2 linked regions of the Pseudorhizobium banfieldiae genome follow. The protein of the gene in region 1 interacts with the protein of each later gene in a pairwise test. Links are inferred from orthologs where the notes say so. Each region holds a gene or a part of one and is shown in the gene's direction. Other genes may lie near its edges. The genes, in order: ligA and leuS.

The links.
Region 2: the proteins of ligA (region 1) and leuS interact in binary tests that used the Escherichia coli proteins (3 or more experiments, as listed by UniProt). The link is inferred for Pseudorhizobium banfieldiae from one-to-one orthologs.

What each region holds. Positions count from the first base shown.
Region 1 is NZ_FO082820.1:2,067,977-2,080,108, reverse strand. Bases 3,798-6,734 are described here. They hold ligA (NAD-dependent DNA ligase LigA), read left to right. Parts: upstream 3,798-4,154; coding sequence 4,155-6,314; downstream 6,315-6,734. Other genes in these bases: NT26_RS10235 (3'-5' exonuclease), read left to right, coding at 6,378-6,734; recN (DNA repair protein RecN), read left to right, coding at 3,798-4,090. In the rest of the region: cell division protein FtsZ, read left to right, coding at 1-120; lpxC (UDP-3-O-acyl-N-acetylglucosamine deacetylase), read left to right, coding at 375-1,331; NT26_RS10250 (outer membrane protein assembly factor BamD), read left to right, coding at 1,548-2,414; more of recN, read left to right, coding at 2,417-3,797; more of NT26_RS10235, read left to right, coding at 6,735-6,968; NT26_RS10230 (CreA family protein), read left to right, coding at 7,044-7,535; NT26_RS10225 (FAD-binding dehydrogenase), read right to left, coding at 7,540-9,201; NT26_RS10220 (hypothetical protein), read right to left, coding at 9,354-9,695; NT26_RS10215 (chemotaxis protein CheW), read right to left, coding at 9,882-10,349; NT26_RS10210 (SCO family protein), read left to right, coding at 10,907-11,506; NT26_RS10205 (50S ribosomal protein L11 methyltransferase), read left to right, coding at 11,583-12,132. UniProt on the Escherichia coli protein: DNA ligase that catalyzes the formation of phosphodiester linkages between 5'-phosphoryl and 3'-hydroxyl groups in double-stranded DNA using NAD as a coenzyme and as the energy source for the reaction.
Region 2 is NZ_FO082820.1:3,759,398-3,771,822, forward strand. Bases 3,554-6,783 are described here. They hold leuS (leucine--tRNA ligase), read left to right. Parts: upstream 3,554-3,952; coding sequence 3,953-6,583; downstream 6,584-6,783. Other genes in these bases: NT26_RS18195 (YggS family pyridoxal phosphate-dependent enzyme), read right to left, coding at 3,554-3,763; NT26_RS18205 (hypothetical protein), read left to right, coding at 6,573-6,783. In the rest of the region: septum site-determining protein MinD, read right to left, coding at 1-171; septum site-determining protein MinC, read right to left, coding at 201-932; NT26_RS18190 (propionyl-CoA synthetase), read right to left, coding at 1,080-3,011; more of NT26_RS18195, read right to left, coding at 3,104-3,553; more of NT26_RS18205, read left to right, coding at 6,784-7,124; holA (DNA polymerase III subunit delta), read left to right, coding at 7,112-8,152; NT26_RS18215 (ParB/RepB/Spo0J family partition protein), read right to left, coding at 8,153-9,028; NT26_RS18220 (ParA family protein), read right to left, coding at 9,043-9,828; 16S rRNA (guanine(527)-N(7))-methyltransferase RsmG, read right to left, coding at 9,850-10,464; tRNA uridine-5-carboxymethylaminomethyl(34) synthesis enzyme MnmG, read right to left, coding at 10,464-12,338; tRNA uridine-5-carboxymethylaminomethyl(34) synthesis GTPase MnmE, read right to left, coding at 12,374-12,425.

The sequences.
Region 1 (12,132 bases):
CTCTACGCACCGCGTCGCGGTCAGCTGGACGACCATGGACGTGCCGTCCCTCAGGCCGGCATGCATCATGAGGACGACCAGCTGGAGATTCCTGCCTTCCTGCGCCGCCAGCACAACTGAGGCTGCGGCAACAGTTTGAACGAAGGCCCGGAACGGTGTTTCGGGCCTTCGCACGTTGTCGTGGGCCTGTGCGGAAAAGCTCCATGATTTCTGAAGCTTGGCCGCGTAACAATCCGAAATGAACAGTGATTTGGAATGTTCCAGCACTCTGCGTAGAAAAGCAGCAAGAAGGCAGGTGACTCGCGGATCGCGGTCACGCCTGCTGCCAAGGTCTTGATCGAGGATCAGGACTAACGCATGAGAAAGCAAGACGAATGACAATCGGACTCCTCGGTTTCCAGACGACCATTGCAGCCCCCGTCACAATGACGGGTATCGGGGTGCATTCGGGCGCTCCGGTCACCATCACCTTCCAGCCTGCGGAGGCCGGTACCGGCATCATGTTCAGCCGCAGTCTGGACGATGGCAGTTCGGTGGAATACCGCGCGGTTTCGGCACAGCTCGGACCAACCGATCTCTGCACCGTGCTGGGCGGCTCGCCGGCGAAATGGGTTGCGACCATCGAGCATGTGATGGCCGCCCTTTATGCGCTGTCGATCGACAATGTCGTGGTCGAGGTGGATGCGGGCGAGATGCCGATCATGGACGGCAGCTCCTATCCGTTCATCGAGGCGCTGGAGCAGGCCGGTATCGTCAACCTCGGCGCGAAGCGTCGCTACATCAGGGTGGTGAAGCCGGTACGGATCGATTCGGGCGCGTCCTGGTCGGAGTTCCGCCCTTACGACGGCACGCGTTTCGAAGTCGAGATCGACTTCTCCACGCCGCTGATCGGACGGCAGAGCTGGAAGGGCGACCTGACGGCCGCCTCCTTCAAGGAAGAGCTTGCCCGCGCCCGTACCTTCGGGTTCATGCGCGATGTCGAGCGGCTGTGGGCTGCCGGTTACGCTCTCGGTTCCTCGCTGGAGAATTCCGTGGTGATCTCGGACGACGACACGATCGTCAATGTCGAGGGACTTCGCTACGAGGGTGATGAGTTCGTGCGTCACAAGACGCTCGATGCCGTCGGCGACCTCGCACTGGCGGGCGCGCAGTTCATCGGTTGCTACCGTTCCTATCGTGGCGGCCACAAGATGAACGCCAACGCCCTGAAGGCTCTGCTCAGCGACCCCACGGCCTATGAGATCGTCGAGGCACCGGTCCGCAGCACCCGCGTTCGCGCCGTCGAGTTCGTACCGGTTAAGGAACCGGAAGTCGCCGCCTGGTTTGCTTAATCCAATCTTCCAGTCCAACTGGCCGCTCCTTGTGAGCGGCCTTTCTTTTTGACCGGACTTGCGGTTTTCGCGGCGGTCCTTCGTCCTTCCGGGCAGGGAACCTTGCCACAAAATTGCGTTAATGCGCCCGCATTGCGTTGCCCAGCGCCTGCTTGTAAGGCTAGAAGGCCAGTTGGTGCAGGGGCGCCATTGCGCGGGACGATCGGGAACTGTCGAATGACTTATGCGAGGTCTGTTGGAATGAAGAGAACGGCGAGGATAGCCTTCGTGTCCATGGCTCTGGCCTGCGCCGGCGTCGCAGTAACCGCGTGTCAGTCCGACAAGGATATCGACATCACCAAGCTGGGCGTCGAGACCGATCCACCTGAAGTTCTCTACAACCAGGGCCTGGCCAACATGAAGGCCGGCAACATCGCAGAAGCAAGCCGCAAGTTCGACTCCATCGACCGCCAGCATCCGTTCACGGACTGGGGTCGCAAGGCGCTCGTGATGAGCACGTTTGCCAAGTACCGGCTCGGGCGCAACGAAGATGCGATCACAACCGGGAACCGTTACCTGAAGCAGTATCCGAACACCGAGGATTCGGCCTATGTCCAGTATCTGGTTGGCCTTTCCTATTCCAAGCAGATTGCCGACGTGACGCAGGATCAGCGCGCAGCCGCCCAGACCATCGATGCCATGTCCAAGGTCGTCAACGACTATCCCGATTCCGAATACGTCGAGGATGCGCAGGCCAAGATCCGCTTTGCGCGAGACCAGCTCGCGGGCAAGGAGATGCAGGTCGGCCGCTATTACCTGGAGCGGAAGGAGTATCTGGCGGGAATCCAGCGTTTCCGCACCGTTGTGGAGCGCTATCCCACGACCAACCAGATCGAGGAAGCTCTCGCACGCCTCGTCGAGTCCTATTATGCGATGGGGATCGTGGAGGAGGCGCAGACGGCGGCGGCCGTGCTCGGCCGAAACTACCCCGACAGCCAGTGGTATGCCGATTCCTACAAGCTGCTGCAGACGGGCGGTCTGGAACCGCGTGAGAACCGTGGCTCCTGGATTTCTCGCGCAGGGGCAAAGCTCATCGGGGCCTGATCGTGCTCGTCCAGCTTTCGATCCGCGATATCGTTCTGATCGAGCGGCTGGATCTTGCCTTCGAATCCGGCCTCTCCGTGCTGACGGGCGAAACCGGTGCAGGCAAATCGATCCTGCTCGACAGCCTGTCGCTGGCTCTCGGTGGGCGAGGCGATGGCGGGCTCGTCCGGCACGGCGAGGACAAGGGGCAGGTAACGGCCGTCTTCGACGTGCCCGGGCAGCATCCCGTCCGACAGCTTCTCCGCGACAGCGGCATCGATGACGACGGCGACCTCATCTTCCGGCGCATCCAGAACGCCGATGGGCGGACTCGCGCGGCGATCAACGACCAGCCGGTCAGTGTCCAGCTGATGCGGCAGATCGGCCAGCTTCTGGTGGAGATTCATGGCCAGCACGACGACCGGGCGCTGACCGACACCAACACCCATCGCGACTTGCTCGATGCGTTTTCCGGCCTGGCCGATGAGGTGAAGCAGGTCGGGGGGCTCTATCGCACTTGGAAGGAGGCCGAGCGCGCCTTCAAGGCGCATCGGGCCAATGTCGAGGCGGCGGCGCGGGAGGCGGATTACATTCGCGCATCCGTCGAGGAGCTCGAAGTGCTAAGTCCCCGCGATGGCGAGGAAGAGGAACTGGCGGAGCAGCGCTCGCAGATGCAGAAGGCCGAGCGAATCGCCGGCGACATTTCCGAAGCCTCCGAGTTCCTCAACGGCAATGCCTCGCCCGTGCCCTTGATCGCTTCCATGGTGCGGCGGCTGGAGCGCAAGAGCCACGAAGCGCCGGGCCTGCTGGAGGAAACCGTCGAACTCCTGGATGCTGCCCTGAACAGCCTCTCCAACGCCCAGATGGAGGTCGAGGCGGCGCTCAGAAAGACGGAGTTCGATCCCCGCGAACTGGAGCGCGTCGAGGAGCGACTGTTTGCGCTGAGGGCCGCGGGACGAAAGTATTCCGTTGCCGTCGCGGACCTGCCAGCACTTGCAGAGAAGATGGTTGCCGATCTTGCCGATCTCGATGCCGGTGAAGAGAAGCTCGGCCAGCTGGAAAAGCAGGCCGCCGCCGCGAAGGCTGCCTTCGATTCCGCGGCACTGACGCTGTCGGAGAAGCGCCGGCAGGGCGCCCAGACGCTGGCGAGAGCGGTGATGGAAGAACTCCCCGCTCTCAAATTGGAACGGGCCTGTTTCATGGTCGAGATGACGGCCGATCCGCAGGCAGCGACCGCGGAGGGCATCGACACTATCGAATTTCACGTCCAGACCAATCCGGGTACGCGTCCGGGTCCGATCATGAAGGTCGCGTCCGGCGGTGAGCTTTCCCGCTTCCTGCTGGCGCTGAAGGTCGCGCTGGCGGATCGCGGTTCGGCCCCAACGCTGGTCTTCGACGAGATCGATACCGGAGTGGGCGGTGCCGTCGCGGATGCGATCGGCCAGCGGCTGAAGCGGTTGTCGGCGACAGTGCAGGTGCTCTCGGTCACTCACGCGCCCCAGGTGGCGGCGCGTGCGGCAACACATCTGCTCATCTCCAAAGGTCCCGCGGGCGAAGGCTCGGAGAAGATCGCCACGCGGGTCGCGACCATGGCGCAGGAGCACCGGACGGAAGAGATTGCCCGCATGCTCGCTGGTGCATCGGTGACCGACGAGGCCCGCGCGGCTGCAGCGCGTCTGCTGGCAGGCGGCGGCTGAAACCGGTCTCTTCCCATCCTCCGGAATTGCACTAAAAAAGCGACTCCATCTCGGAGTGACTTTCATGGCTGACGCGCAAATACCGGTTGATTCACTGAGCGAAGAACAGGCGGCAGCGGAGCTTGCTTTCCTTGCCTCCGAGATCGCCCGGCACGACGAACTCTACCACAGTCATGATGCACCAGAGATCTCGGACGCGGAATATGACGCGCTGAAGCGGCGCAATGATGCGGTCGAGAAGCGGTTTCCCCAGCTTCGTCGGGCCGACAGCCCGTCGCTACGGGTCGGTGCCGCGCCGCTCCCGACCTTCGCGCCCATCACCCATTCGCGCCCCATGCTGTCGCTCGACAACACGTTTTCCGACGAGGACGTACGCGACTTCATCAACTCCGTCTACCGCTTCCTCGGCAAGCTCCCGGACGGTTCAATCGCCTTCACCGCGGAACCGAAGATCGACGGACTGTCCATGTCGATCCGCTACGAGAACGGCCGGCTCGCCAATGCCGCTACCCGCGGCGACGGCACGACGGGGGAGAACGTCACTGCCAACATCTTGACGATCAAGGAAATCCCGAACCAGCTCCCGGACGGCGTGCCGTCCGTCGTGGAAGTGCGCGGCGAAGTCTACATGACGAAAAGCGATTTCCTGGCGCTCAACGAGAGGATGGCGGCCGAGGGCAAGCAGACCTATGTCAACCCGCGGAACACGGCCGCCGGCTCGCTGCGCCAGCTCGATGCAAAGGTGACCGCGAGCCGCAACCTTCGCTTCTTCGCCTATGCCTGGGGCGAGATTTCCGACATGCCGGCCGACACCCAAATGGGAATGGTGGAGAAGTTCCGGGAATGGGGGTTCCCCGTCAATCCGCTGATGAAGCGGCTGAATTCGGTCGAGGAGATCATCGCCCACTACACGGAAATCGGCCTGAAGCGGCCCGACCTCGATTACGAGATCGACGGCGTCGTCTACAAGGTAGACCGGCTCGACCTGCAGCAGCGGCTCGGCTTCCGCTCGCGTAGCCCACGCTGGGCGACCGCGCACAAATTCCCGGCTGAGCAGGCGTTCACCCGGGTGGAACGGATCGACATCCAGGTCGGACGTACCGGAGCGCTGACGCCGGTCGCGCGCCTGACCCCCGTGACCGTCGGCGGCGTCGTCGTCACAAATGCCACGCTGCACAACGAGGACTACATCAAGGGCATCGGCAATTCCGGTGAGCGCATCCGCGAGGACGAGCATGACATCCGCATCGGCGATACCGTGATCGTGCAGCGGGCAGGGGACGTCATCCCGCAGGTCCTCGATGTCTTGATGGAAAAGCGCCCGGCGGATGCCGTGCCTTACGAGTTTCCGAAGAAATGCCCGGTCTGCGGCAGCCATGCGGTGCGGGAGAAGAACGGAAAGACCGGCAAGCTCGATTCCGTTACTCGTTGCACCGGCGGCTTCGTCTGCCGCGCACAGGCGACCGAGCATCTGAAACACTTTGTGTCACGCAATGCCTTCGACATCGAGGGGTTGGGATCAAAGCAGATCGACTTCTTCTTCGAGGCGGACGATCCGGCGTTTTCGATCAAGACCGCTCCGGATATATTCACATTGAGGAGGCGGCAGGAGGCGTCGCCACTCACGAAGCTTGAGAACATCGAGGGCTTCGGAAGGGTGAGCGTCCGCAAGCTCTTCGACGCCATCGACGAGCGGCGATCCATTGCGCTCCACCGCTTCATTTACGCACTCGGTATCCGCCATGTGGGGGAGACGACCGCAAAGCTCTTGGCGCGCTCCTACGGGACCTATGACGCTTTCTCGGAAGCGATGCAGGAGGCGGCCGATCTGACGGGGGAGGCTTGGGAGAACCTGAACAATATCGAGGGGATCGGCGAAGTGGTGGCGCGGGCGATGGTCGAGTTCTTCAAAGAGCCGCGCAATCGCGACGTGATCGGACGTCTGCTGCAGGAGGTGACGCCTCAGGCCGCCGAACAGGTTTCCACCGCTGACAGTCCCGTCGCCGGCAAGACGGTAGTCTTCACCGGCAGTCTGGAGAAGTTCACGCGAGACGAAGCCAAGGCGCGCGCTGAAAGCCTCGGTGCAAAGGTGGCCGGTTCCGTTTCCAAGAAGACCGATTACGTCGTCGCAGGGCCGGGTGCCGGCTCCAAGCTCGACAAGGCGAGGGAGCTCGGTGTGGAGGTCATGGACGAGGACGAATGGCTGGCGCTGATCGGGGGATGATCTCGCTTTTGCCGAATCAGGGTCGCTTGCGCTAAGGCTTGGGCAGCAGAATTAGGGCCGACCTTGAAAACCATTGCCATCGACTTTGAAACCGCCAACGAAACGCGCGGCAGTGCCTGCTCCGTCGGGCTCGCCTGGATCGAGAATGGGGAGGTCGTGCGCGTCGAGGAGCGGCTGATCCGCCCGCAGGACATGCGCTTTTCCTCTTTCAACATCGCCATCCACGGCATCCGCCCGGAGCATGTCGAAGACGCGCCGGAGTTTCCGGAGGTGATGGAAGAGTTCGAGGAGGATTTCCGCGGCGCGACGATGATCGCGCACAACGCGGCCTTCGATTTCAGCGTCTGGCGCGCTTGCCTCGATCTCTATCGCCGCGGCTATCCGGAACTCTCCTATGTCTGTAGCGTCAAGATGTCCCAGAAGGTCTGGCCGCATCTCGGCTCCCACCGGCTCAACGTGCTGGCGGCTCATCTCGGGTTGAAGTTTGCGCACCACAATGCCGCCGAGGATGCCCATGTCTGCGCACGTGCGGCGATCGCAATCGGAAACTCGCTGGGGGTGTCACACATCCCCGACATTCCGGCATTGATTGGCATGAAGGTCGGCCGCCTCTTTGACGGTGGTTATGCACCCTGCACCTGCCGGCTGAAGTAGATCGGCTGCTTCCGCTTGTAACCTGCGCCGTCGCGCTTATCTGTGATCACGGATGGTTTACCGGAGTGCCCGATGATGAAACGACCTGCCTTGCTTGTCTCTGCTGCGGCACTGGCCGCTGGTCTGTTTGCGGCGGCTGCCTCTGCCGAAGTCGTCGGCAAGGTAGGGGTCGACTGGATCGGCAACGACATCATCATAGAGGCGGTCGCCGATCCGGAAGTGAAGGGTGTGACCTGCCATGTCACCTATTTCGACCGCTCGATCATCGACCGGCTGAAGCAGGGCAACTGGTTCGAGGATCCGTCCAACAGCTCAATCGCCTGCCGCCAGACCGGACCAATCGAGATCGGCGATATCGACCTTTCGCGCGGAGGAGAAGAGGTCTTCCGCCAGGGCCGTTCGCTGATCTGGAAGGACCTGCTGGTCAAGCGCATCTATGACAAGGCGAACGATACCCTGGTCTACCTCGCCCATTCGCGGCAGGTTATCGAAGGCTCGGCCAAGATGGCCATCTCCACCGTGCCGCTTTACGGGCAGGAAGTGAACTGGACCAACGGCAAGCCATAGTCGCTCACGCGATTGCTGCGGCCGCGGCGCGTCCGGCGACGCGACCTGAAAAAAGACAGCCGCCGAGGAAAGTGCCTTCAAGCGCGCGGTAGCCATGCATGCCTCCGCCTCCGAAGCCCGCCGCTTCGCCCACGGCATAGAGTCCTGGCACCGGCTGTCCGTCATTGCCGAGAACGCGTGCCGAGAGATCTGTCTCCAGCCCGCCGAGCGTCTTGCGGGTCAGGATGTTGAGCTTCACGGCGATCAACGGGCCGTGGGCCGGGTCGAGGATGCGATGCGGCCGTGCCGTGCGGATCAGCTTGTCGCCCATTGACCGCCGGGCGTTCTGGATGCCGATCACCTGCAAGTCCTTCCCGTAGGGATTGGTCATCTGAAGATCGCGCGCCACGATCTGCCGCTCTATCCCTCCCAGCTTGAGCAGATCATTACCGGCGATGCGGTTCATGCCGCGCACCAGTTCATCGAGACTATTCGCAACGACGAAATCCTCGCCATTCTCCTTGAACGCCTCGACCGGCCCCGTCGCGCGACGGCCGACGGCGCGGCGGGCTGTCAGCCGCCAGTCGCGGCCGGTGAGATCAGGATTCTGTTCTGAACCTGAGAGGGCAAATTCCTTGCGGATGATCGACTGGTTGAGGATGAACCAGGAATAGTCGTAGCCCGTGGAGAGAATGTGCTGCAGTGTCCCGAGCGTGTCATACCCCGGGAAAAACGGTGCCGGCAGGCGCTTGCCTGTGGCGTCAAGCCATATGGAGGAGGGACCAGGCAGGATGCGGATACCGTGGTTTTGCCAGACAGGGTTCCAGTTGCGCAGACCTTCCGTGTAGTGCCACATGCGGTCGCGGTTGATGATGCGCCCGCCGGCCGATTCCGTGATCGCCAGCATCCGTCCGTCGACGTGCTTCGGCACGCCGGAGACCATGAACTTCGGCGCCGGGCCGAGGCGGGCGGGCCAATCCCTGCGCACGAGGTCATGGTCGCCGCCGATCCCGCCGGACGCGACGATCACGGCCTGTGCGTGAAGTTCGAAATCGCCCACAGATGTTCGAGAACTTTCCGCCCCGCGCAACGCTGCGCTGGGCTCGAGTATCGTCCCCGCGATGCCCGTCACTGCACCGTTGGTTACGATCAGCCGGTCGACCCGATGCCGCCATAGGAAGCGGATCCTGCCATCCCTCTCTGCCTCGCGGCCACGCTTCTCAAAGGGTTCGACAACGCCGGGGCCCGTGCCCCAGGTGATGTGAAAACGCGGGACGGAATTTCCATGTGAGGTAGCCGACCAGCCCCCGCGCTCGGCCCAGCCGACGACGGGGAAGAGGCGGTGGCCCATGGCCCTCAACCAGCCCCGCTTCTCGCCTGCGGCGAAGGCGAGATAGGCTTCGGCCCAGGCACGGGGCCAGTAGTCTTCGGGACGGTCGAAGCCGGCGGATCCGAGCCAGTCCCCGCGCGCGAGCTCGTAACTGTCACGGATACCCATGCGGCGCTGTTCGGGGGAATCGACTAGGAACAGACCGCCCAGCGACCAGAAGGCCTGGGCTCCGAGATTCTGCTCAGGCTCCTGGTCGACAATGGTCACGGAACGGCCGGCATTAGCCAGTTCCGTCGCAGCCACCAGTCCCGCCAGGCCGGCGCCCACGACGATCACTTCCGATTGGGCCCGGCTCATCGATCCTCCTGTCAGGATGCTATCGCATACTCGTGCATCCATCTCCCCCAACCATAGAGGCATCGCGATATCCGCAAAGTCAAGCTCGGGCCGGAACGCGGAAAGAGCCCGCGTCGGCGGGCTCTTCCGTGTTTCGTCCTTTACGAGGCGGCTTACTTCACGTAGACGATTTTGCCGCCGTTGGCTGCCGTGTCGATCGCCAGCACATTGTCAAGTTCAATGCTGTTTTCCTGCAGTTCCGCCATGATCTCAGCGTCTGCCTGAACCTGAGCCTTGGCATCTGCCGTCATGTCTGCTGTCGGGTTGCGGAACATCTCAGGAATCGGGTTATTGGCGTCGTCGCTATCGGAGTTCTCGTCGATGCGGACGATGCGAACATCATCGCTCATGGTGGATGCGCTTGTGGAGCCAGTGGTAGTCTGCGCGAATGCAATTCCGCCGAGCGACGCGGTGGAAAGGGCTGCGGCGAGAGCAAGTGTTACGGCGTTTTTCATGTTTGTTCTCCCTAGTGGATTTCCGATCGACAAGCCTTGGCTTAGCCGAACAATTCGCTGTCCGTTGGGACACTAGGGCAACACTGGGCGGCCGAGATCGTTCCAGGCGAATCAGGCAAACCCATCACGGGCAGATAACGAAAGCGTCATCTCCGGGTTGTAGATTACCGGAGATGAGCCGTGGGATCAGGCCGCTTCGCGAGTCAGTTCGTCGGCGATTACGGTGTCGAGGTTGAGGAAGCAGACCATCGTCTTCTCCAGCGCCACGATGCCGCGGCAGAAGGCGCGCTGGGCTTCCGGGATGATTTCCGGCGCCGGCTGGAGATCTTCGGAGCGGATGGTCATCATGTCCGAGACCTGCTCGACGAGAAGACCGACCAGCTTGCCCGCGATGTCAGTCACGATGATCGCGGAGCGTTCGGATGGCTCGGTCATCTTCATGCCGAGGCGGCAGGCCATGTCGATCACGGGAATGACGGCGCCGCGCAGGTTGATGAGGCCCAGCACATAAGGGGGCGTATGAGGCATCGGCGTAACCGGCGCCCAGCCGCGGATTTCGCGGATCGCCATGATGTCGATGCAGAATTCCTGATCTCCAAGATGGAAGGAGACGATTTCGAGATAGGCTCCCGATTGCTTGATGGCGTTGCTCATTCTTTTCTCCCACCTGCCAAGGGGCTCGCGACTTATGCCGCGGACGCTGCCATTCAGGCTGCCATGGATTGTCTGGATATCGATGCGGAGTTCGAGAATGACCTCGATGACATCATGTCGGCATGGCTCGCCTGCGTCCGGTTCGAGTAGCCGCGGGACGCTGTCGGAATCCACCTTCGCGCCGCAAGCATGCCCCTCAATTATTAAGCTTCTGCTAAAACCGTGCGGCCTTCAGGCCCCTTCCAGCACAGAAAGATTTTGAGTAAGATCGCCGTATGGACATGGTTTTGCCCGCATCGCATCGTCTGCCTCTCGTCGCACTCACGATACTGGTTGGTGTCGCGGTCAGTGGCGGGGCGTTCTACGGCTGGATGCGTTACGGGTCGGATATGTTGATAACCCTCAGCGAGAACGGCCTTTCCGGTTGTCTCTGAACCTCTCCCTGTTTGAGACAAATCAGCGCGCACGGTGACGCGATCCGCTATTGATTTGCGAGCGCGGGGCCTTTCGCCTATCGAGGGTGGGCTTTGCCGCAGATGGCATGAAGAGAGAAAGACATGAAAACGCTGCGCATCATCCTCTGGGCCGCCGTAATCCTGCTTGGCGGCGTCCTCGCATGGCTGACATTCGAGGTGACACGAAGCAAGGAGCAGATTGCCGAAGGTCCTTTTGGCGTGCCGTTCCAGCTCGTGGCCCAGGATGGGCAGCCAATCACCGAAGAAGCCTTCCGTAAGAAGCCGACCGCTCTCTTCTTCGGCTTCACCCACTGCCCGGAGGTCTGCCCGACCACGCTCTATGAACTGAACGGCTGGATGCAGCAGGTCGACCCAGACGGTACGAAGCTCGCCGGCTATTTCGTGACGGTCGATCCGGAGCGCGACCCGCCCGAAATGCTCGGGCAGTACATATCGAACGTGACCGACCGCATCGTCGGGATCTCCGGCCCGCCGGAAAAGGTCATCGAAATGGCAAAGGGCTTCAAGGTCTACTTCAACAAGGTGCCTCTCGACGAGAAGGATCCGACCGGCGACTACACGATGGACCATACGGCCTCGGTCTTCCTTCTCGATGAGGAGGGCCGCTTCGTCGGGACCATCTCCTACGGCGAAAACTCTGAGACTGCCGTGAAGAAACTCGAAAACCTGATCAGCGGCTGATCGAGCGCATTGCAGTTGAAGGGGCGGTGCCTTTGTGGCATCCGTCCCGCATCCGCAACCATCCGAAAGCGCAATCTTGAGCGAGATCCGCCTCTACGTCAGCACCACCGAAAAGGATGCCGAGCGCATCCTCGATATATTCACGGACATCTTCGGCGAGGAGGACTACGCGCTCGGGACCACCGAGGTCGACGAGAAGCGGGATCTCTGGGAAGCCTCGGTCTACCTGATGGCGGACGAGGAGGAAGAGGTCCGGCAGCGCATGTCGGATGGTCTCGCGCCAGCCTTCCCCCAAGCCCTGATCGAGAGGGAGGTAATCCCCGATGTCGACTGGATCGCGAAATCGCTCGAGGGGCTGAAGCCGGTTCGGGCAGGGCGCTTTCTGGTTCACGGCTCGCATGACCGCGACAAGGTCCGTCCCAACGATGTATCGATCGAGATTGATGCCGGCCAAGCCTTCGGGACCGGGCATCACGGGACGACCGCCGGCTGCCTGGAGATGATCGATGCGGTCGCCCGGGCCCGCCCGATCCGCAACGCGCTCGATCTCGGTACCGGCAGCGGCGTGCTCGCGATCGGCCTTAGGAAGATCCGCAACATCCCCATTCTTGCCACTGATATCGACC
Region 2 (12,425 bases), 1.7 Mb from region 1 along the record:
GACGACGCGACGTTCCGCACCCATCACCAGGTCGAGATTGCGAAGTCCGACGTCGAAATCGACGACAACCACTTTCTCGCCCTTCTGGGCCAGGGCTGCGCCGAGCGCCGCGGACGATGTCGTCTTGCCGACCCCGCCCTTGCCTGATGTCACTACAATGACTTTCCCCATGGTCTTCTCCTGTGTTCCGGCCTTTTGGCTCAGGCGAGTTTCTCAGCCATTATTGTATCGTTTTCGAGCCAGAGCTGGACGGGCTGGCCCTTCAGGTTGGCTGCCATGTTCTCGGCAACCTGGTAGATGCCATCGATCGCAAGCAGTTCTGCATCGAGCTTGCGGCAGAAGATGCGCGCCGAGGAATTGCCGACCGATCCTGCCATGACCCGGCCGCGAAGAGCGCCGTAGATATGAACGGAACCACCTGCGATCACCTCCGCGCCGGAGGCGACGGATCCGATCACCGTGACATCGCCTTCCGGAAAGATGACGGATTGCCCGGACCGGATCGGTTCCCGGACGATTATCGACTGTAGCGCGGGACGAACGTCCCGGGCGACTTCCGGGGCGGCACTAGCGGCGGGTAGCTCGACGGCGGGCTCCCTCGCCATGCTGTCCTCGGAAACGGGACGGCCGCCCTTGAGACCTGGCGGCATGCCCGGACCGAGCAGCGAGGGACGCGCGCCCTCGATCCCCATGATGCTGACATTGCGTTCGGCGAATGCGGCAAGCAGTTCCTTCAACTGCCCACGATCGACATCGAGATCCGTGACGTCCAGGACCACGGGGCGCCCGAGGAAAAACCCGGCGGAACGCGAGGCGAGGTCGTCGAGCCGCGTCAGCCACTCGTCGAGCGGCAGGTCGGGCGACAGGACGACCGCAAGAAAGGAGCGGCCCTTGATTCGGATCGAGCGAGCGTCTGTTAGCACTTTGGTCATCTACGTAAAGAAATGGTTAGATCGGTGTAGCGTAGGCATGGTTAACAATATGTTAACTGGCTGGTGCGGAGCTTAAGGTGCACACATGCTGAAATGCGAAAGGCCCCCGCTTTAGTGGGGGCCCTTCTGCAAATTGCCAGGTCGTGGTCAGGCTGCCGTGTCGGCGGCGCCCTTGGCATATCCCTTGGATTTGAGGATCTCGATGATCTCGTCGAGGATCACCGGGTCATCGATGGTGGCAGGCATCTTCCACGGCATCCCATCGGCGATCTTCTGCATCGTTCCACGCAGGATCTTGCCCGACCGTGTCTTCGGCAGTCGTTTCACGACCATCACGGTACGGAAGGCGGCGACTGGCCCGATCTCGTTGCGGACAAGGTCGACGACCTCCTTCTCGATCAGCTTCTCATCGCGGGTTACGTTGTTCTTGAGGACGAGGAAGCCGCAGGGGATCTGCCCCTTGAGGGAATCCGCGACGCCGACCACGGCACACTCCGCGACATCCGGATGCATGGCGCAGACCTCCTCCATCGCACCCGTGGAAAGCCGATGGCCGGCGCAGTTGATGATGTCGTCCGTCCTCGCCATCACGAAGAGGTAGCCATCGTCATCAAGCATGCCGGCATCCGCCGTCTTGTAGTAGCCCGGGAACTCCTCGAGGCATCCCTGACGGAAACGCTCGTCCGCATTCCAGAAGCTGACGAGGCAACCGGGCGGCAAGGGCAGCTTCACGACGATATTGCCGAGCGTGTTGGTCGGAACAGGATGGCCCGCATCATCCAGCACTTCGATCAGATATCCTGGCATGGGGTGCGTCGGCGAACCTGGCTTGAACGGCAACAGCCCCAGGCCCACCGGGTTGCCAACCATGGGCCAGCCCGTTTCTGTCTGCCACCAGTGGTCGATCACGGGAACCTGCAGCACCTGCTCTGCCCATTTCAGCGTCTCCGGATCGGCCCGCTCGCCTGCGAGGAAGAGGGCACGCAAGCCGGACAGGTCGTATGTTTCGACAAGCTTTCCCTCCGGATCATCCCGGCGGATGGCGCGGAACGCCGTGGGGGCCGTGAAAAGGACCTTCACGTCATACTCAGATACAATCCGCCAATAGGTTCCGGCATCGGGAGTTCCGACCGGCTTTCCCTCGAACAGGACGGTCGTGTTTCCGGCAAGAAGCGGGCCATAGACGATGTAGGAGTGCCCGACGACCCAGCCGATGTCGGAGGCGGCCCAGAACACCTCGCCAGCTTCGACCCCGTAGAGGTTCTTCATCGTCCAGTTGAGCGCCACCATGTGCCCGCCATTGTCACGGATCACTCCCTTGGGCTGACCCGTGGTTCCAGACGTGTAGAGCACATACAAGGGATCGGTGGCAGTTACCGGCTCGCAATCGACCACCGTGCCGTTGACCTTCTCGATCTCGACCGCCTGGCGGAAATCGACGTCGCCATGCTCATAGCGCAGCGCCGCATGCAGTTCGTCCCGCTGCAGGACAAGGCAGAAATCCGGCTTGACCTTCGCGATACCGAGCGCGTGATCGAGCAGGGGCTTGTAGGCGACCACCCGGCCGGGCTCCAGTCCGCAACTGGCGCTGATCACTACCTTGGCACCGCAGTCGTCGATCCTGGCGGCAAGCTCGTGCGCGGCAAATCCGCCGAATACCACGGAATGGACCGCCCCGAGGCGCGCACAGGCCAGCATTGAGAAGACAGCTTCGGGAACCATGGGCATGTAGATGACGACCCGGTCGCCTTTGCCCACGCCGTGATTGCGCAACACGGCGGCGATAGCCTGGACCTCGACGAGCATCTCGTCGAAGCTGTACTTCCTCTTGTCGCCGTTCATCGCGCTGTCGTAGATCAGCGCCGTCTGGTCGCCGCGTCCCTTGCTCACGTGCCGATCTATGCAGTTGTAGCAAGTGTTCGTCTCACCGCCGACGAACCAGCGTCCATAAACGCCCTGGTCCTTGTCGAAGACCTTTTCGATCGGCTTGAACCAATGAAGCGTCTCCGCCTGACGGCGCCAGAACTCCTCCGGAGCCGTCTGCCACTCCCGATAGATGTCGAAGTATGTGCTCTGCATCTGCTCCTCCCGTGGTCCCAGCGCAGCATTTGGAACCAGTTTAGGATGATGCAGACGGCCACGGAAAGCCAGACTAAAGCTCTAAGGGGGCCTTAACGATTGCCAAAAATGGCCGACCCCACCCGAACGCTGGTAGCACCGAACTCGATCGCCGTCTCGAAGTCTCCCGACATTCCCATCGAGAGCTTCTGCAAGCCGCACTGATCAGCAAGCTTGGCCAGAAGTGCAAAGTGCGGCCCGGGGTTTTCGTCCGCGGGAGGTATGCACATCAGACCTTCGATCGAAAGCTCAAGGTCGCCCCGGCAGAAGTCCACGAATGCCACTGTCTCCCTTGGCGCGATACCAGCCTTCTGCGGCTCCAGCCCGGTATTGACCTGCACATAGAGACGGGGTTGGCGGTCCTGCTTCTGCATTTCATCGGCAAGCGCCCGCGCGATTTTCTCGCGGTCGACCGTCTCGATCACATCGAAGAGTGCCACGGCATCGGCGGCCTTGTTGGATTGCAGCGGACCGATCAGGTGAAGTTTGATGTCCTTGAACTCCTCCTTCAGTGCCGGCCATTTGCCTTGGGCTTCCTGAACGCGATTCTCCCCGAACACCCGCTGACCGGACGCGATGACCGGACGGATCGCCTCCGCATCAAAGGTTTTCGACACGGCCACCAGCGTCACTGACTGCGGCTGCCGTTTGGCCCTTCGCTCTGCGTCCGTGATCCGTGCCAGCACATCCTGCAGCCGTTCCTCTGACGTCATCTCGTTTCCCTCGCGCTCGCTATCAAAGGTCGCACACCGCTTAACTGGCCCCTATCCGCCTGCCAAGCCGCGCTTGTGCTCGGCGCCAAACTTTACCCGGCGAGATGCCCGGAAAACTTGACGCTTGCAGGGTTTCATGATGAAGGTCTGACCAATCCCAGTCTGCATTTACCCCGGAATATCATAGAAATGGCGAGTGAACGTTATAATCCGCGCGACGCCGAGCCGCGCTGGCAGAAGATCTGGAGCGAGGCCAAGGTCTTCGAGACCGACAACGCCGACCCGCGCGAGAAATATTACGTCCTCGAGATGTTCCCCTATCCCTCTGGCCGCATTCACATGGGCCACGTCCGCAACTATGCCATGGGCGATGTTGTGGCGCGCTACAAGCGGGCGAGGGGCTATAACGTCCTCCACCCAATGGGCTGGGATGCCTTCGGCATGCCGGCCGAGAACGCCGCGCGTGACAACAAGGTTCACCCCAAGGAGTGGACCTATCAGAATATCGCTTCAATGAAGGCCCAGCTGAAGGCGATGGGCCTGTCGCTCGACTGGTCGCGGGAGTTCGCCACGTGCGACGTCGACTACTACCACCGGCAGCAGCATCTTTTCCTCGACATGATGGAAAAGGGGCTCGTCTACCGTAAGCTCTCCAAGGTCAACTGGGATCCCGTTGACCACACCGTGCTTGCCAACGAACAGGTTATCGACGGACGCGGCTGGCGATCCGGCGCTCTGGTGGAGCAGCGTGAGCTGGTGCAGTGGTTCTTCAAGATCACCAACTTCAGCCAGGATCTGCTGGACGCCCTCGATACGCTCGATCAGTGGCCCGAAAAGGTCCGTCTGATGCAGAAGAACTGGATCGGCCGGTCGGAGGGGATGACGATCCGTTGGGAGCTTGTGGCCGAAACCGCACCGGCAGGCCAGTCCGAGGTGACGGTCTATACGACCCGTCCCGACACCCTCTTCGGCGCCTCCTTCCTGGCGATCGCGGCAGATCATCCGCTGGCAAGGGAAGCAGCAGCCGCGAATCCGGCTATCGAAGCCTTCGCCGACGAGTGCCGCAGGCAGGGTACTTCGCTGGCAGCGCTGGAAACGGCCGAAAAGAAGGGTATGGACACTGGCATCCGGGTCAGGCATCCGCTCGATCCAAGCTGGGAGCTACCGGTCTACATCGCCAACTTCGTGTTGATGGACTATGGTACCGGCGCGATCTTCGGCTGCCCGTCGGGCGACCAGCGCGACTTGGATTTTGCACGCAAGTACGATCTCCCCGTAGTGCCGGTCGTTATGCCGGCAGGCGACGACGCAGGGAATTTCGCGATCGGTGACACTGCCTACGATGGCGATGGCGTGATGATCAACTCGCGCTTCCTCGACGGCCTCTCAACCGAAGAAGCGTTCGAGACGGTCGCCAGACGGTTGTCGGAGACGATGCTTGGCAACAAGCCCCAAGGCGAGCGCAAGGTGAACTTCCGCCTGCGGGACTGGGGCATCTCGCGCCAGCGTTACTGGGGCTGCCCGATCCCCGTGATCCATTGCGAGGTATGTGGTGTCGTCCCGGTACCAAAGATGGACCTGCCGGTCCGGCTTCCCGACGACGTGACCTTCGACCAACCCGGCAATCCGCTGGACCGACATGCGACATGGCGTCACGTCGCCTGCTCGCAATGCGGCGGTGACGCCCGTCGTGAGACCGACACGATGGACACCTTCGTCGATTCCAGCTGGTACTTCACCCGCTTCACGGCACCTTGGCAGGATGAGCCGACGGATCCGAAGGCGGCTAACCATTGGCTGCCGGTGGACCAGTATATCGGTGGCATCGAGCACGCCATCCTCCATCTTCTCTACTCGCGGTTCTTTACCCGCGCGATGAAGGAAACAGGCCATGTCGAAGTGAAGGAGCCATTCAAGGGTCTCTTCACTCAGGGCATGGTCGTCCATGAGACTTACCGCCGCGGCAGCGGGCCATCGGGGGAATGGGTTGCGCCCGCCGATATCCGTATCGAGGAAACTGACGGGAGGCGCCGTGCAACATTGCTCGCAACCGGCGAGGAAATCGCGATTGGCTCGATCGAGAAGATGTCGAAGTCGAAGAAGAACGTGGTCGATCCGGACGACATCATCGCGTCCTACGGGGCCGACACCGCCCGCTTTTTCGTACTCTCCGATTCACCGCCGGACCGCGACGTCATCTGGTCGGAAGCCGGCGTGGAGGGCGCACACCGCTTTACTCAGCGTCTTTGGCGTCTGATCTCGGAAGCGGCCGACAATCTTAAAGGAGTGGCGCCGGCACCGGCACGCGAAGGCGAGGCACTGGCCGTTTCCCAAATTGCCCACAGGACGCTGAAGGCGGTCCAGGATGATTATGACAAGCTCTCCTTCAACAAGGCCGTTGCGCGGATCTACGAACTTGTGAACGCGCTCGCGGCACCCCTGGCGCGGGTCGCCGCTGGCGACGGTGACGCCTTGTTCCTCGCCGCCGTTCGGGACGCCGCAGAGATTCTTGTTCAGATTGTCGCGCCAATGACACCACACTTGGCGGAGGAGTGCTGGGCAGCGCTCGGCAACGGACGAATGCTAGCGCAGGCTGCATGGCCACGCTATGATGATGCACTGGTGGTCGAGAACGAGATCATGCTTCCGGTGCAGATCAACGGCAAGAAGCGGGCCGAATTGACAATCGTCCGTGACGCAGACCAAGATGCCGTCCAGGCAGCGGTTCTGCAGTTAGGTGCCGTGCGCTCCGCCCTGGATGGCCGGCAGCCGAAGAAGATCATTGTCGTTCCACAAAGGATCGTAAACATTGTCGTCTGACACCCTCCGCACCCTTCGCCTGATCGGCGCCGTCGTTTCGGGCATCATCCTTGTGGCCGGGTTGGCCGCATGTCAGGTGCGTCCGCTCTATGGTGAAGCGTCCGGCAGCGGCGCCGCGCTTGCAGGTGTCGGCTTCTCCGACGCTGGAACGCGGGTAGGGCAGGTTGTTCGAAACCATCTCGTCTTCCTCACATCTAGAGGCAGTGGGGAAGCAGCCAACCCCTCGTATCAGGTAGAGCTGAGTGTTTCGTCGAGCTACAGTGATATCCTAGACGATGAAGACGCGGGCCAGCTTCAGCCAGGGCGTGTCATCGTGGCAGGATCCTACACCTTGTCCCGCGTTTCTGATGGAGAGATCCTCAAGAGAGGCAGCAGGACGGCCACTGCGCTGCTGGACGTCTCGCGCCAGGAGTTTGCGGAACTCCGCTCTGTTCGGGATGCGGAAAACCGGGCAGCACGAGAGGTGGCCGAGTTCATCCGCGCCGATCTCGCCATTGCCTTGGCAAACCAGCCACCACCGCAGGTGACATGGCAGAAATAAAGTCACACGAGTTCGATCATTTCGCCGAAAAGGCGCATGAACTCTATCGTGTGTTCGTCATCTACGGCCCGGATCGCGGCCTTGTATCCGAGCGTGCTGCCCTGCTCGCCCGCAAAACTGGCATCGCTCAGGAGGATCCCTTCGCGACGCTAAAGCTTGACGTGTCGGACCTGCAAAGCGATCCGGGCCGCCTGCTTGACGAAGTAAACTCCCTTGGTCTCTTCGGCGACAAAAAGCTCGTCTGGCTTCGAAATGCCGCCAACGAGAAGGCGGTGGTCGATGCTCTCGCTGTTCTTGCTGAGGGGAGTCCCCCCGCCAATGCCCTGATTATCGAGGCAGCCGACCTCAAGAAGGGCAGCGGCTTGCGGAAGATTGCAGAGCCTGCAAAGACGATCGCGATAACACCCTGCTACCCCGACGACGTCAAGGCGCTGAACGCCCTCATCGATACGTTGCTCGCGGAGGATGGCCTGTCGATCTCGCCTGCAGCACGGCATCAGCTGCTCGATTTGCTGGGCGGCGACCGCGTGGCGTCGCGTAACGAGGTCCGGAAACTCGCGCTCTACTGCCGCGGCAAGGTCATGGTCGAGGAGGAGGACGTAACTGCGATCATCGGTGATGCGAGTGGCGTTTCACCGGATGAGGCGGTCGACGCGGTCCTTACAGGTGACCTGGTAGCGCTCCGCCATGCGCTGCAGAAGATCGAAACCTCGCGGACACCGGTATTTCTCGTCCTGCAATCCTGTCTCAAGCAGTTCCAGATGATGGAACTCATGCGCACCGAAATGGACGACAAGAAAGTCCAGGCATCTCAGGTCATGATGACGCTCGGGCGGCACATCCACTTCAAGCGCAAGCCGCTGATCGAAAGGGCGCTCGGACGCTGGCGCACGGAAGCGCTGTCTCGAGAGGGACACCGCCTCCAGTCTGCGATCCTGCAATCTCGCCAAAGGCAAAGCTTGGAGCAGAGCATCGCGTTTCAAACGCTTATGGCGGTTGCGCTGCAATCTGCTCGTCAGCAGAGATGATCAGCGCCGTTCCAAGAGTCGGCAGATCTCTTCCAGTTGATCGAGCGTCCGATAATTGATGCGGATCTGGCCAGGCCCGCCCTTGTGGTTGATCCTGACATCCAGACCAAGCGAGTCCGACAACGTCCGCTCCAGTGCAAGTGTATCGGAGTCCTTTTTCTCTACCTTGGATTGATTGGGCTCAGACTGTGCCTTGATGTCGTTCTGGGCCAGCCGCTCCGCATCCCGAACCGACATTCCCTTTGCGACGATCGTACGAGCTAGGGAAACCGGATTGGATGTCGTGACAAGGGCCCTAGCATGGCCGGCAGACAATTCGCCGGAGGCGAGCATGTCACGGACAGGCTCTGGGAGCTTCAGGAGCCTGAGGCTGTTGGCCACATGGCTGCGGCTTTTGCCGATGATCCCGCCGAGGTCATTCTGGGTATAGCCGTATTCCGCGATCAGTTGATCGTAACCTAACGCCTCTTCCAGAGGATTGAGGTCGGCACGCTGGACGTTCTCGACGATCGCGATCTCCAAGGCCGTCCGGTCATCGACGTCCCTGACAATGACGGGAATCTCGTGAAGCCCAGCGAGCTGTGCAGCGCGCCAACGCCGCTCTCCAGCGATAATCTCATATCGGTCGCCGACCGGCCGGACGACCACGGGCTGAACGATCCCATGCTGGCTGACCGAACTGGCGAGATCCTGGAGCTCCGCCTCATCGAACTGGCGCCGCGGATTTCGCGGATTTCGGCTGACATGTTCTATCGGGACCATCCGGTCGGCACTGATCTCCTTTGGGGCGGCGTCGACTGGCAGCGGCTGATCCATCTGACCGATCAGTGCAGCAAGACCCCTGCCAAGGCGACGCTTCGAAAGATCATCACTCATACTTGGTCCTTTCGTTACGCCGCTTTTCGCCGACGCTCACGCTGAATCACTTCCGACGCCAGCTGCAGATACGCCTGACTGCCGGCGCATTTCAGATCATAGAGGATCGCGGGTTTTCCGTAGCTGGGAGCTTCGGAAACACGGACATTGCGCGGGATCAGCGTATGGTAGACCTTGTCCCCGAGATAGGTGCGCACATCGTTCACCACCTGCTGCGCCAGATTGTTCCGGGAGTCGAACATGGTGAGCACGATGCCCTGGATGTCGAGCGCGGGATTAACCGTCTGACGAACCTGATTCACCGTCTCGAGTAGCTGGCTCAAGCCCTCGAGCGCAAAGAACTCGCACTGCAGCGGCACAAGGACGGATTGCGCTGCGGCCATGGCGTTCATGGTCAGCAGGTTGAACGACGGGGGGCAATCGACGATGATATATGTATAAGGCATCGCGGCCGAGAGCGACCGCTTGAGCCTGAACACCCGATCAGCTTCTTGCGATATCTCCATCTCAAGCCCGAGGAGATCCATGGTTGAGGGCACGATAGAAAGGTTGGGCACAGCCGTCGGCAGGACGGTCTGTTCGACGGAATGAGTACCCATCAGAAGGTCGTAGGATGACAATTCCCGATCTCTTCGATCGATTCCAAGGCCGGTACTTGCATTCCCCTGTGGGTCCAGGTCGATGATCAAGACGGTTTCGCCTATGGCTGCAAGCGCCGTGGCGAGGTTGATGGCAGTCGTGGTCTTGCCCACCCCACCCTTTTGGTTGGCGATTGTGATGATACGATTGCCGTTAGTCATGCCGCACCTGACGAGGCTAGATCAAACCTTTGGCCGGAGTCCGCTGATTTCGAGGATCACTGAGTCGTTCTCGACGGCGCTGGTATGTATTACCAGATCAAAGTCCCAGTCGCTACGCGCTTTCTCTACCTCGCGCTGGTAATCCCGGCCTTTGTGGAGAAGGGCACGGCAGGATTTTCCGACCATCCAGGGGGAGGAGTAGCGAAACAGCAGGTTGAGCTCGGCCAATGCTCGTGCGGAAATCATGTCGCAATGGGCAATCTTCGTTTGAGCCTCTTCGATCCGGCCGGGGTATACAGAGCCCCTCGCCCCGCACTCCATCAGCGCCACCCGTAGGAACGCTGCCTTCTTCTGATTGCTTTCAACCAGATGCACGAAGCCATCATTTGCCTCAGCAAGCAATATGGCCGTCACGATGCCAGGGAAACCACCGCCGGAGCCGAGATCGATCCATTCAGCTGGCTGCGGGTGGATCTGAAACACCTGAGCACTGTCCTCGATGTGACGGCTCCAGACTTCCTCCAGGGTCGATGGTGCAACGAGGTTGATGCGCTTCGCCCATTTTTGGAAAAGCTCTGCGAAATGCTCTAGCCGCTGATGCGTTTCACGTGAAACAGGCCTGCCGTTCAACAACATTACGATACGCGTTCCTTATGCTCTCTCTCCTGCCTACGAAGATTGGCGAGGAGCAGGGCGGATGCGGCTGGAGTCATTCCCTCAATTCGAGAAGCATGGGCCAGATTCGCTGGTCTCAGGCTCGAAAGCTTCGTCTTTAACTCATTGGAGAGACCAGACAGTACTTGGTAGTCAAAGTCCGGTGGTATGGACACCCCCTCGTCACGCCGAAGAGCCAGAACGTCGCTCTCCTGCCTCTCGAGATAAACTGCATAACCGGCTTCGATCTTGAGAGCAGCTGCGGTGCGTTCCGACATCGCGCGGAGTTCCGGCCAAATCGCGCGGATCTTCTCCGGATCGATATCAGGATACGCAAGAAGGTCTATGGCCGTGCGGCGTTGTCCATCCCGGTTAAGACTAATGCCGAATCGTTCCGCCTCGTTTGGCGTTACCGAAACACTCGTCAGCTGACCCCGCCAATCCTCAAGGTCGTTCTCGTACCTCTCAAACCGTTCCCTTCTTACTGTCGAAACCAGCCCGAGCTCAACGCCTACCGGCGTGAGCCGCTCATCAGCATTATCTGCTCGGAGCGACAGCCGGTATTCGGCGCGCGAGGTGAACATCCTATAGGGCTCGGTAACCCCTCGGCTGGTCAGATCGTCGATCATGACGCCGATATAGGAGCTGGAACGGCTGAAGGTATACGTATCTTGATCACCTGCAAGACGAGCGGCATTGAGGCCCGCTACAAGCCCCTGCGCGGCGGCTTCCTCATATCCTGTGGTTCCGTTGATCTGCCCGGCAAGGAAAAGGCCGGGCATCTTGCGGAGTTGCAGAGATGAAGAGAGTTCTCGAGGGTCGACGTGGTCGTATTCAATGGCGTAGCCCGGCTGCAGGATCCGAGCGTGTTCGAGCCCCGGTATGCTATGGATGAACGCTTCCTGTACGTCAGCGGGCAGGGAGGTGGAAATGCCGTTAGGGTAAACGGTATCATCATCGAGACCCTCTGGCTCCAGGAAAATCTGATGACCGTCTCGTTCGCCGAAGCGGACGATTTTGTCTTCAATTGAGGGGCAGTAACGTGGGCCAACGCCTTCGATCTGGCCAGAGTACATAGCGGATCGGTGAATGTTCTCTTCGATAATCCGATGAGTGACGCTGGTCGTCCGGGTGATACCGCAGGCAATCTGTGGCGTCGTTATGGCCTCCGTGAGGAACGAGAACGGGACCGGATCTTTATCTGCTTCCTGGCGCCCGATACCATCCCAGTCGATTGTGGTTCCATCAAGCCGGGCCGGCGTGCCGGTCTTAAGTCGCCCAAGGCGTAAGCCGAGTTGTTCGAGGGTTGCGGATAGCCCCACTGACGGTCCTTCGCCCATTCGCCCCGCCGGAAAGCGTTCAGATCCGATATGGATAAGGCCGCGCAGGAAGGTGCCGGTTGTCAGAACGGCCGCCACACATGCGTACCGTCGACCATCCGAGAGGATCACGCCCGCAACTTTCCCTTCCGTGACGTCCAGATCGAAAACATCGCCTTCGACCACATCAAGATTGACATGATTGAAAATCTCGCGCTGCATTCCTTCACGATATAGCCTCCGATCAGCCTGGGTACGCGGCCCACGAACAGCCGGGCCCTTGCGCCGATTCAGCATGCGAAACTGGATACCGGCTGCGTCTGCGACGCGACCCATCAGGCCATCCAGCGCATCCACTTCCCGAACCAGATGGCCTTTGCCGAGGCCGCCAATAGCGGGATTGCAGGACATCACGCCGATAGTGTCTCGGCGATGGGTCACAAGCGCCGTCCGCGCTCCCGTCCGTGCTGCGGCGCTGGCCGCCTCGCAACCGGCGTGGCCTCCGCCAATTACAATCACGTCATATCGCTTGTTCATGGTCCACCTGCGGTGAGTGTTTCACGTGAATCACGTTACTTGCCGATACAAAACTGTGAAAATATGACGTTGAGTAGCTGCTCCACG